DNA from 2 places in the Vicingus serpentipes genome. Region 2 is predicted to be linked to the other one. Evidence: riboswitches for the same ligand, from Rfam matches in the RefSeq annotation. Region 2 holds a riboswitch; the other holds the start of a gene.
What was found. A riboswitch is a leader RNA that binds a small molecule or an ion and turns the genes downstream of it on or off. The one in region 2 is predicted to bind S-adenosylmethionine.
Positions count from the first base shown of each region.

Region 1: it holds a riboswitch for S-adenosylmethionine, as region 2 does, so the genes downstream of both, FRY74_RS06385 (hypothetical protein) here and FRY74_RS11450 (homocysteine S-methyltransferase family protein) in region 2, are expected to answer to the same signal.

Region 1 is NZ_VOOS01000002.1:530,344-537,077, forward strand. Features, by position in the region: gene FRY74_RS06355 (RNA polymerase sigma factor) at 1-43, opposite strand, end outside; gene FRY74_RS06360 (hypothetical protein) at 98-499, opposite strand; gene FRY74_RS06365 (hypothetical protein) at 613-1,335, shown strand; gene FRY74_RS06370 (glycoside hydrolase family 25 protein) at 1,346-2,059, shown strand; gene FRY74_RS06375 (hypothetical protein) at 2,088-3,770, opposite strand; gene FRY74_RS06380 (hypothetical protein) at 4,050-4,343, opposite strand; SAM-I-IV-variant riboswitch at 4,429-4,524, shown strand; gene FRY74_RS06385 (hypothetical protein) at 4,583-4,966, shown strand; SAM-I-IV-variant riboswitch at 4,974-5,067, shown strand; gene FRY74_RS06390 (hypothetical protein) at 5,131-5,514, shown strand; SAM-I-IV-variant riboswitch at 5,525-5,619, shown strand; gene FRY74_RS06395 (hypothetical protein) at 5,680-6,375, shown strand; gene FRY74_RS06400 (hypothetical protein) at 6,399-6,734, shown strand, end outside.
Region 2 is NZ_VOOS01000006.1:5,904-12,637, forward strand. Features, by position in the region: gene mce (methylmalonyl-CoA epimerase) at 1-39, opposite strand, end outside; gene FRY74_RS11440 (T9SS type A sorting domain-containing protein) at 101-886, opposite strand; gene asnS (asparagine--tRNA ligase) at 1,124-2,584, shown strand; SAM riboswitch class I at 2,780-2,905, shown strand; gene FRY74_RS11450 (homocysteine S-methyltransferase family protein) at 2,964-3,953, shown strand; gene metH (methionine synthase) at 3,956-6,664, shown strand; gene FRY74_RS11460 (OmpA family protein) at 6,712-6,734, shown strand, end outside.

The sequences.
Region 1 (6,734 bases), on a different contig from region 2:
AGATGTCCTTATCTGTTTGATGGTATGTTAACTTTTCACTCATGTAGTTGCTTTAAATTGTTTTCCTTTATTAACATAACGATCTATTAATAATTCGTTACAAACTTTTTAATTTATCCGTAAAAATTCCTGAACTCATGTTACATATAAATATATCTTCAATCAAATTGTTCTCTTTATTAATTATATAAGAAAACTCAGGTTTACTCCTATTTCCAAAAAACTGAAGATTTGCTTTTCCATACTTACATCCCATACATTTTCCTGGTTTAATTGTGGTTTGGAGTACTCCTTTAAGTTTAACATCTTCAAACGTATTCTTTAAAGATTGTAAAAATCTATACTTATCTAAATCTTGAAAATATTGATTCTCGTTAATAAGAGGTTCAAAAAGTGAAGCATCTAAATTTATGCAAGCATCAATAAAAGCTTCTTCAATAATATTATCATGTATACCTTCTAGTTCTTGATTTACTTTTAGTTTTATTAAAGTCTCCATATAGATTAACTGTTTTATTTCATTAATAATAACTTCAAAATATATAATGTGTTACATATTTTGTAACAAATAATTTTTTGTACGTTATAACAATGTACTAAACTATAATAATTATGCTTGAAACTGTTAATGAATTTGATTTAAAAGGCAATGTAAAAAGTTGTTCCGTTAACACATATCAGTATAATAGTAATGGTGTTTTAGAAACAGATGTATACCATAAATATTTTGTAAAATTTGACACTAACAACCAACTTATAGCCTACATAGATTCTGATAGAGATATAGTTTGTGATTGGAATTATTATACAAATGCTATTGGATTAAAAGAATATACTTCCAATAAAGACTTTATTCGAGTTTTACACCTTGATGCTGAAACGAATGATTTTCGTTTTGAAACAACTCATCAATTTAACAAGCAAGGATTTTTAGTTCTATCTTCTGTTGTAAATTACAACGGCGATTTAACAATGTATACAAGATATTACTATGATGATTTTAATAGGTTAATTAGAGTAGTTGAAACTCGAGTGGAAGATTATGAAATTGATAAAATTTATAAAGAAGAACTTTATGAATACAACTTAGATGATGACTTAATTAGCAAAAAAACAATGTATATAAATCATCCTGAATATACTACAACAGAAATGTATACGCTTGATAATAATAAAAATGTAGTTTCAACAATCAAAAAAGATGTTTACAAGGTTGTTTTAAGTGAACTAAAATTCGACTACATATTTGACCAATATGGAAATTGGATTAAACAAAGTGTATACAGAAATAACAAAAAAGTAAGTTTTACTAAACGAAACATACAATATCATTAAATTTAACTACATGAATAATCTAAAAACATACCTGTATACACTATTAACCACATTTATTATTATTGGTAGTGTTGCTTTATATTACTACATTGATAAAAAAGATATACCATATATAAACTCTAAATATACTTTTGGCATTGATGTTTCACATTATCAAGGACACATAGAATGGAGTAAGGTGAAAAATTCGAAACACAATATAAAGTTTGTATTTATTCGATCTTCAATGGGAGTTGACGGAAAAGATAAAAAATATAACTACAACTGGATAAATGCAGAGAAAAATGGTTTTACTAAAGGTGCCTATCATTATTTTAGACCAAATGAAGATGCACAAAAACAATTTGAAAATTTTAAAAACATTGTTAAACTAAAAAAAGGAAACCTTGCTCCTGTTTTAGATGTAGAAGAAATTGGGAGATTATCAAAAAAAGAGCTCCAAAAAAACGTTTTATTATGGCTAAAAGCAGCTGAAAATCATTATAAAATAAAACCTATTTTGTATACAGGTAGAAAGTTTTATACTGATTATTTAAAAGACTTAAATCAAAGCCATAACTTCCCTATTTGGATAGCTTCTTATTCTAATAAAGATAGCCTAAAAGATGTAAAATGGGATTTTCATCAGTTCACTGATAAAGTTAGAATTGATGGTATTAAAACTAAGGTTGATGGAAATGATTTTAATGGTAGACTAGAAAGTTTATTAGATTTTTCTTTATAGAATAATAACAATAAACCATAATAAAAATTCACTTTAATTGTTTGATTATCTTACTAACCCAATTTAATCGCTTAGTTTCATTGTGTTCTTCTCTAGGCCATGGATGATAATATTGATAATCCTCTTTTTTATCACCTAATATTTTTCTAGCTGTAGGAACCAATACTTTATCATAAACTGATTCTTTTATTCTTAATAAATCTTTATTCGTTCCCCATCCTATTAAAATTGGTGCTTTATCCGACAATTGTTCAAATATTTTATCCAATTCTCTTCTTCTTTCATCTTTAAAAATAGACTCTTGTAAATTCTCTAACTTAATTTTACTTCCATCTACATATCTTGCAATTACATCTTTAGAGTTGGCATCACAAATATCAAATAGATTAATTACAATGGCCTTCCTCCAATTTTGATGAAGCATTAATCTAGAAATTTGATATTGTGTAACATCAGGTTCACACTCTACAAAGTCGTTCTTGACTTCGTCTAAAAATGCTCTCTCATCATAATCAATACTTCCCAATGCTTTACTCCCTCCTGGATTTATCATTACCACCAACAAATCAGCAGCAACATCAAAACCGGCATCATTGCCTTTAATTATTAATTGATCTCTATAGTTTACTCCATTTGATTTATAATAAGATCCTGAATAATTGAATTTCTTATTTAATACATCTGTACCTAATAAACTTGCCAGGTATTCTGTTTTAATATCCATTTCATTACCAATATCAACCTTTAGTTGTTTGATTAAAATCGAAGGAGTTCCATATTTATGTTTGTACTTATAATAAACCGTGTCTTTATTTAATAAGTCTAAATGATCATACTCTCCTTGCTCAACTAATGGAACAGCTAATTTAGGATGTTGTCGATTAAAATAAGTATATAGCCAACTTGTTTCAAAACGACCTTCTAAAATTTGATGTTTTTCTGTAGCTCCAGCCTCATCTTTGAAATACTTAACCGCAAAATAATCTTTATTTCGATACTTAAAGTTGATATAAACTCTCCCCCATACTAAACCAATTTGTTCTGTTAACCCTGCACTTTCATATACAACTTCACTCTTCTTTATTAAAGACTCTAAGTTCTCATTACTTTTTTTTAAGGCAGCGTTTTCAAGAGCTAATTCATCATTTTTTTTTTTAACTTCTTCTATATCATTATTAAGCTGATGAGTAACCTCATCTTTATTAAGCAATAGTTTACTATATTCTTCTTCGGTTAATTGAGCTTTAGTTTTAGTTGGGATTTTGTTTTTATCAAACTTTAAACCTTTTAAATTGGGAGTACCTGTGTCTCTTAGATACCATACCCAATAATCATGAGTCCATTCCAACATAAAACATGCTTCCTCCTTAGTGATTTCAATTTCTTCAATAAATTCTCCAGGGTGTGAGGCATCATTACCTAAATTATAACAATTCCATAATTTTTTAATAATCCTATCTGGACAAACTTTTTTAAATGGGTCTTGATGAAGTAAAGACGCACCACTATAAGGCCTAGCCTTATTTTTGTAATTTTCTTTTTCTGGAAATTCAATTTCTTTATCATTGTAAACCTGATATAAAAATGCCTCCAACACTTTACGTAAAAGAGAACCTGTTAAAGAAGAGTCTATAGGTACAAGATCTTCTGCTGTTTTTAATCGTTTATAATAAGGTGTTCCTACTAAAAATTCAAAATTCGATTCAACCATATTTAATTTAAAAAATTCTAATTTAAAGCTTTTTCTACTTAATCTAAAGTTTCTTGAACAAGCCACTCTAATCTTTTTTGCATAATACTTTTAATATTGATAAGCTAATCTTCATTTTCAGGTTTAAGTTGGACTATTTCTATTAAGATACTATTCCATATACCCAGTACGGTTTCATCCCTTCTTCTTTGCTAATTCGCAACCTCATCTTTCTTAAATTATCATATAGTTCTTTCTCTTTATCATTAAACTGATAATTGGTAGATTTTTGAATAAATACTAAAACTTCAAACGCTCCTGCTTAGTTTTTATTAGTGACAACTTAATCTCATCCATATTCTTTAAATCTTTAGTAATAGGTTTTTGATTAAGTTTTATAAACTCTTTTATTACAAAACTTTTTAGTCCTTGCTTATCTTTGAGAAGATTCTTCAGCTCAAAATCTTTATCGTCTCCATTAACAATAATTAAATTAAAAAGATCTTCCGTCAAAGCTATTTCAACCGACTCATTTAAAATAGGATTGTACTTTTTGATAAGAGATTTTATTTTCGACTGCTCTTTCTTATTCATTAAATAAATTTAAGAAATTAGATGAATAAATTATTTTTTTTCTCCTACTTGTAACAAATTTTATATAACCGCGTTATAATAACAAACAATGTATCTTGAATCTCTTTTTAAGAGATACCAACCGAGCAAAAAAGCAACGGTGGTTTAGTATACGGGCAGTCTGTCAAAAACAATTAACCTCAGCTGCCAAAATATTAAAAAAGATACATTGAATTATTAACCTTTTAAATTAATGTATCATGAATCAAATTGAATTAAACAGAATTAATGAATCTCATATAATGAGAGTTGATAAGCTATACAGAATGCATGGAGGCTTATCTTCAAGATTAATTAGCTATCAAAACCAAACAATGTTTTTAGAAATAATCATTTCTAATCGTTGGAGAAAAGATAATTTGACCACAGCTAATCAAATTGCAAAATGTTGGAAAGAATACAATAATCAATTAGCCAACTCAAGCTTCTTTAATGTCAAGATAAAAAGAACAGAAGGAGAAACTGGTTTTGTGATGGGACTTAAAGAAAAGCAAAGTAAAACTGACTTAAAGAAAAAAATTGAAAATTTGGTTAGAGGAGAAAAGAATACCATTTTAATTGAAACTATTAAAGGTACCCTTTAATCAAAACCACAAGCATCAAGAATCTCATTATGAGATACCCTCCGAGCAAAAAAGCCACGGTGGTTTAGTATGCGGGCAGTCTGTCAAAAACAATTAACCTCAGCTGTCAAAATACAATTCTTAGATGCATAAGTAAATTATTTATTAACTAAAACTTATGTACAATGAAAACAGAAACTAAAATTCCTAAAGATGTATCCATAAGAGTAGATTATAACTATCTAGTTATTGATGGTAAAAAGTTATTTGATAAACTCGGGTATAAAACTACTGCGTTTTTTAAAGGACTTAATCTCCATTCTCATGACAGTCTGATCTACTTTTTAGACATGGGACATTATGGAATCTCACAACTTCACGATAGGCTAATTGATTTTGGATTAGTATTAAACAAAGATTTCATCATCGATTCTGCTCATTCTTTTTATGGCGTTGAAAGAATACAACACCTTCAGCCAAAAGTAAGAGAAATAAACTTTGAAGTAGATTGGCTTAAAGGAGCTCAAACTGAAAATGGAACATTCTTATGGAGAACTAATAGAAATTAAAAAAACAATTATCATGTATCTTGAATCTCTTTTTAAGAGATACCAACCGAGCAGAAAAGCAACGGTGGTTCAGAATACGGACAACAGTCAAAAAAACAGACTTCACCTCCTAAAACAAATCAAGTTACATGAGTTAAATTATTTACCAATCTAAACTTATGTATTATGAGCATTTACCCAAGCACTAAACAAATTTTATTTCTTGAACTTGAATATCATTATATTCTTGATGCCGTTCTATGTTATTATCAAGTAAAAGATAATCGACTAATCATTAGTATTAACGATAATAGAGAGGAGGCTGAAGAAATAAAAGATTATGAAGTTACCCTCAGCTATCCACAAATAAGAATCTTCCTACATTATCTTAAAATTAAGTCCCTTCCAACTATTAAAGTAATTCTTCACGACATTGTTAGGTTAATCTTTCAAGAATATAAACCAATGTTTGGTTATGGAAGGTATGGCCGAAGTAATGTATTTACTGAAATTGAATTTGACCTAATCGTAAAAGAAATTCTCGAAATACCTGAGAAAAATAAGAAAGCAGCTTTAAACAACATTACTCCATTTATCACATTTCTTGAAGAAAGTAATTTAAATCCTATACCTACAGGCTATACAGAAAAAAGCTGGGTAGCAAAATGTCCTCTATCAAACGGAAAGCACTTTATAATGGTAACTACTACTGATGACGAATGGGGTTGTGGATATTGTAGGAAAAAAGGCAGTCAGAAAGATTTAGAATTATGGATAGAAGAAATTAGAATAGAACGTGAAGAAAAAGAAAGGCAATCACAAATTGACAAAAAAATTAACCAAGATAATACTAGTCAAACAAATGATCGATGGCCATATTAATTAACCACTAAAACCCAAATATTATGAAAACTACAAACTTGATTATTATAGCTATTTTATTTTCATTAGATAGCTTCTCTCAATATCAAAAACCATTTCCTAAAGAAATAGATGAAATGTTAATTTCTTATGGATTCGATATTAATACAATTCAAACTCTAGACTTTGTTGAAGAATTTGATTTAACAGAAGGACAAATCTTTAAGATGTATGATAACGAAACATTTCTATCAATTGAAGACACTTTAAATAAAGAATTTCAAATATGGGATGTGTTAAGAAAGAATTGGGAATTAACTATTGATAACGACTTACTCGTATTAAAAAGAAAAAAATTGAAAGGTTACACAGAAATAGAA
Region 2 (6,734 bases):
ATCTTTTACAGCAATACCTAAGTGCTCAATCTTTTCCATAATTATTAGATATAAAAAAAGTCCCGTTTTAGCGGGACTTTAAATTGAATTAAATTCAATATTATTTTTTTACAAAAGTATCAGTTTTGTTATCGTAGTTTAAGTAGTAAATACCTTTTTTAAGGTTAGTTACATCTACTTTCTCTCCAAATCCTTTTTTAACAATGTTACCAAAGCTATCGTAAACTTCAAATAAAGTTTCACCTGTAAAGGTTACAAAATCTTTCGCTTTAATTGGGCTAAATGATACTTCACCTAAAGTAGAAATGTATCTTGAAGCTTGAGAATACCTTGGCTTGCTAGAATAGTCAACTTGTTTTACTCTAAATTTATTTTCTCCTGAATGAGGAGTAATTTTAAATTCATACTTATTGTCTTCAGCAGAACCATTTCCATCAACTTCACCAACCTTTATCCATTTGTTCCATCTGTATTGCTCAACAATGTAAGCTAATTTTCCAGTTTCATTTTTAGTTACCCAGGTAAAACTTCCGTCCTTAGATACATCCATAGAAACAATTTCGAAAGTACTTTTTGGTTTTAAAACCTCTGGATTTAAAACTTTTGGCTTACAATCATCTTTATGTTTGATTTTAACAATTACAGGATCACCAACTTTTAATTGGAAATTTGCAAAGTCAATTTCAAAAGCACTAGAGTTAACTTCATCAGTAGTTACTTCACCGTTTATGGTTACTTCAAAAGTACAGAAACCAACGCCGCTTCCTGCAAATGGGTTTTGTACATAAAGGTTTTTACCTTGGTAATGACCTTCAAGAACTATTACTCCTGCATTAACTTGAAATGCGAATAGAGCTACAAGTAGTGTGGTTAAAATTTGTTTCATTGCTATAAAAATAACTATTATAGGTTTAGTTTAGTGTGCAATATTAAAGCTTTATTTAAAATATTAAAAATTTTTTTCAAGTTTTATCAGTAATAAAACTTAATTAGTCGATATTGTTAAATAATTAATAGCGCAATTAATTGGTTTAAAATTAAAAAGATAAAAGCTTAAATCAAAATTATTTATAATCTTAACGTAAAAAAATTAATTTCGCCGTAAAATTATTTTATTGATAAAATGAAGAGAATTAAAATTAGTGACTTGTTTGCCTCGGCAAAAATTGGTGAAGAAGTATTGGTAAAAGGCTGGGTAAGAACGTTTAGAAGTAACCGTTTTATTGCTCTTAATGACGGGTCTACTATAAATAATATTCAAGCAGTTGTTGATTTTGAAAAAGAAGATGAAAGTCAATTAAAAAGAATAACAACGGGATCTGCTATATCTATAGTAGGAGAAGTGGTTGAGTCGCAAGGTAAAGGTCAAGATATAGAAATTGTTGTAAAGTCATTTGATGTTATTGGTGATGCTCATCCTGATGAATATCCTCTACAACCAAAAAAACATTCACTTGAATTTTTAAGAGAAAATGCTCATTTACGTTTTAGAACGAATACGTTTAGTGCAGTTTCTAGAATTCGTCATAATATGATTTTTGCAGTACATAAATTCTTTAACGATAAAGGGTTTTATAATGTGCATACTCCAATAATTACGGGCTCAGATGCTGAAGGTGCAGGAGAAATGTTTAGAGTAACTACGTTAGATTTAAATAATGTTCCGAAAACAGATGAAGGAAATATAGATACAAAGCAAGATTTTTTTGGAAAAGAAGCTAATCTTACTGTTTCTGGTCAGCTTGAGGCTGAATTAGCTGCTTTAGCACTAGGTCAGGTTTATACTTTTGGACCAACTTTTAGAGCTGAAAATTCAAACACTACGCGTCATTTAGCTGAATTTTGGATGATTGAACCTGAAGTTGCATTTAATGATTTAAATGACAATATGGATTTGGCAGAAGAAATGTTAAAATACTGTGTACAATATGCTTTAGATAATTGTAAAGAAGATTTAGATTTTTTAAGTAGTCGTTTAATTGAAGAAGAAAAAGGAAAGCCGCAAGACCAACAATCAATGGAATTGATTGAGAAATTAAAAATGGTAGTTGATAATGATTTTGTTCGTTTAACTTATACTGAAGCGATTGATATTTTAAGGAACTGTAAACCAAATAAAAAAGGAAAATTTCAATATAAAATTGAAGGTTGGGGAGCTGATTTACAATCAGAGCATGAAAGGTATTTGGTAGAAAAAGAATTTAAAAAGCCTGTAATCTTAACTAATTATCCAGCAAACATTAAGGCATTTTATATGCGTCAGGATGATGAATTGCCAGAAGCTAAACCAGGAATGGAAGTTGGAACAACAGTAAGTGCAATGGATATTTTATTTCCTGGAATTGGAGAAATTGTCGGTGGGTCGCAAAGAGAGGAAAGATTAGATGTGCTAAAACAAAAAATAGCTGACTTTAATATACCTGAAGATCATGTTTGGTGGTATTTAGATACTCGTAAATTTGGAACAGTTCCTCATGCTGGTTTTGGTTTAGGATTTGAACGTTTAATGTTATTTGTAACTGGAATGACTAATATTAGAGATGTAATTCCCTTTCCAAGAACACCAAAGAACGCAGAATTTTAATAGAAAAATAAAAAATATATAATAGCACCTTTAAAGTTTTATAATTTTAAAGGTGTTTTGTTTTGTTAAGAAAGAATATAATTTGGATAAAAGTCAATTCTGTTGATAATTTCCGAATTTAATTAGGAAATTGATAAAAGTGTAAATACTTTTGTGCTTTGTTCTTTTAAAGAAAAATTGTCTGCACGGACTCCGTGCTTATCAAGAAAAGTGGAGGGATTAGGCCCTGTGAAGCTTTGGCAACCAACTATAAGTTTCGAATATTCGAAATTGGAAAACCGGTGCTAAATCCTATTCCGTTTATTCGGAAAAAGATAAGTAGAGAAATATATTATAACCCTTCTGCTTATTTAAAATAATAGAAGGGTTTTTTTGTTTTATGGCAAATATTAGAGAAATATTAAAAGAAAGAATTTTGGTGTTGGATGGTGCTATGGGAACAATGATTCAAAGGCATCAACTAACTGAAGAAGATTTTCGTGGTGAAAGATTTAAAGATCATTCTTGTTCTTTAAAAGGAAATAATGATTTACTTTCTATTACTAGACCAGATATAATTAAAAGTATCCATGCCGAATATTATGCAGCTGGTGCTGATATAGCTGAAACGAATTCTTTTGGAGCGACATGGGTTGCTCAAGATGATTACGAATTAGCTTCAGCGGTTTACGATATTAATTATCAATCAGCTAAGCTAGCAAAAGAAGTAGCAAACGAGTTTACAGCAAAAGAGCCTAATAAACCTCGATTTGTTGCAGGTTCAATGGGACCTACTACTAAGCTTGCATCTATGTCTCCAGATGTAAATGACCCAGGATTTAGAAACATTAGTTTTGATGAGTTGGTGGATGCTTTTAAAGAACAGGCAAGTGGATTAATTGATGGTGGCGCAGATTTATTATTGGTAGAAACTATTACTGATACCTTAAACGCAAAAGCAGCGTTGTTTGCAATTAATGAAATTCAAGAAGAAAAAGGAACTGATTTACCAATAATGATATCAGGAACAATTACTGATGCTAGTGGTCGAACCCTTTCAGGTCAAAATACAGAAGCTTTTGTTATATCTGTAGAACATGCTAAACCAATGACTATTGGTTTAAATTGTGCTTTAGGTGCAGAAGCATTAAGACCATATTTAAAAACTATTAGAGAAAAATCTGATAGTTTAGTTAGTGCTCATCCAAATGCAGGCTTACCAAATGAAATGGGAGCTTATGATGAATCACCAGAATTTATGGCAAAACAAATTAAAGTCTTTTTAGATGAAGGGTTGGTTAATATAGTTGGTGGTTGCTGCGGAACAACACCTGCACACATTAAAGCAATTGCCGATTTAGCTTCAACTTATTCTCCAAAAAATAATTAAGCATGAGTTTACATCCAGACTACAAAGGAGATTACAAATACAAATGGACAAACTTACCTTACCTAAAACTAAGCGGTTTAGAACCATTAATTGTTACTCCAGAAGTTAATTTTATCAATATTGGTGAGCGTACAAATGTTGCCGGGTCAAAGAAGTTTTTAAGATTAATTAACGAGAAGCAATTTGAAGAAGCATTAAGTATCGCTCGTCAACAAGTAGAGGGTGGGGCTCAAATCATCGATATTAATATGGACGATGGTTTGATAGATGGAAAAGAAGCGATGGTTAACTTTTTAAAGTTAGTAGCTGCCGAACCTGATATTTGTCGAGTACCAATTATGATTGATTCCAGTAAATGGGAAATTATTGAAGCTGGGTTAAAAAATGCACAAGGAAAATGTGTAGTAAATTCAATTAGCTTAAAAGAAGGAGAAACACAATTTATTGAGCAAGCAAAAACTATTTTAAGATATGGTGCTGCTGTTATTGTAATGGCTTTTGATGAGCAAGGACAAGCAGATAGTTATGAAAGAAGGATAGAAATTTGTGAAAAATCATATCGAATTTTAGTGGATAAAGTAGACTTCCCTCCTCAAGATATCATATTTGATCCTAATATTTTTCCAGTAGCAACAGGAATGGAAGAACACCGAAGAAATGCATTAGATTTCTTTTTGGCTACTCGTTGGATTAGAGAAAATTTACCTGGAGCTCACGTTAGTGGAGGTGTAAGTAATGCTTCTTTTTCATTCAGAGGGAATAACACCGTTCGTGAAGCAATGCATTCTGCATTTTTGTATCATGCTATAAAGGAAGGAATGGATATGGGGATAGTAAATCCAGAAATGTTAGAGGTTTACAGTGATATTCCGAAAGAGTTATTAGACAAAGTAGAAGATGTATTATTGGATAGAACTGATGATGCAACCGAACGTTTGTTGGATTATGCCGATAATGTAAAAGGAACAGTTAAAGAACAAAAGTTAGATTTAGAATGGCGTGAAGGTTCTTTACAAGAAAGAATTACACATGGGTTGGTAAAAGGAAATGCTGATTTTATTGAAGAAGATGCTGAAGAAGCTCGTTTGATTGTTGATAGACCGTTGCAAGTTATTGAAGAATACTTGATGAATGGAATGGGAGTGGTTGGAGATTTGTTTGGTTCAGGAAAAATGTTTTTACCACAAGTTGTAAAGTCTGCTAGAGTAATGAAAAAAGCCGTTGCTCATCTACTCCCATACATAGAAGCTTCTAAAGAAGAAGGTTCTAATGCTGGTAAAGTTTTGTTAGCAACAGTAAAAGGCGATGTTCATGATATTGGTAAAAACATTGTTGGAGTAGTTTTAGGCTGCAATAATTATGAGGTAATAGATTTGGGTGTAATGGTTCCTTGCGAGAAAATTTTACAAGTAGCTAAAGAACAAAATGTTGATTTAATTGGACTTTCTGGTTTAATTACGCCTTCGTTAGATGAAATGGTTAATGTAGCCAAAGAAATGGAGCGAGAAGGATTTACAATCCCATTATTAATTGGAGGAGCAACTACTTCTAAAGTGCATACTGCTGTAAAAATTGAAGAGCATTATACAAAAGGACAAGCAGTTTATGTATTGGATGCTTCTCGTTCTGTAACTGTAGCAGATAGTTTGTTAAGCGACAAAAAAACTGAATATGTTAAAGCGATTAAAGCTGAATACGAAACCGTAAGAACACATTATAATAATAAACAGGTTAGGAAAGAAATGCTTTCGTTAGTTGAAGCAAGAGCTAACAAATATAAAATTGATTGGAATACAAGTAAAATTGTTAAGCCACAACTATTAGGAACAAAACAGTTTGAGAATTATAGTTTAGAAGAAATTTCTGAATACATCGATTGGACTCCTTTCTTTAGAACATGGGAATTAGCAGGAAAATACCCAAACATTTTAACTGATGAAGTAGTAGGTGTTGAAGCAACAAAAGTATTTAACGATGCGCAAAAAATGCTGAAACAAATAATCGACGAAAATTGGCTAACTGCTAAAGCAGTAATCGGAATTTGGGAAGCAAATACAATTAACGACGATACCATTGAAGTGTATGAAAATGGAAATAAAATAACTCAACTACATCAATTAAGACAGCAAGGCAAAAAAGCTAAAGAGGCTGTAAATATTAGCCTAGCTGATTTTATTGCACCAAAAGAAACTGGAAAAATCGATTATATTGGTGGTTTTGTAGTTACAACCGGACATGGAATTGAAGAGCACATTGCACGTTTTGAAGCTGACCACGATGATTATAATTCGATAATGATAAAAGCTTTGGCTGATAGATTAGCAGAAGCTTTTGCAGAGTTGATGCACCAAAAAGTGCGTAAAGAATATTGGGGGTATGCAAATAATGAAAACCTTAGTAACGAAGATTTAATAAATGAAAGTTATAAAGGAATACGACCAGCGCCAGGTTATCCGGCTTGCCCAAATCATACATTGAAAACGGAGTTGTTTAAAATTTTAAATGCAGAAGAATTAACGGGTGTAACGTTAACAGAAAGTTTGGCAATGTACCCAACTGCTGCAGTAAGCGGAATGTATTTTGGTAACGAAGAAGCTAAATATTTTGGAGTTGGTAAGATAGAAAAAGACCAAGTACAAGCTTATGCTAATGCTAGCGATTTTTCTTTTGAAGAAGCTGAAAAATGGGTTAGTGCTAGTTTGAATTATTGATTGAGGCACAATTTTAGCATAAGAAGATAAAATTTATCTTTGTGCCAATGATTCAAAAAATAGTTATAAT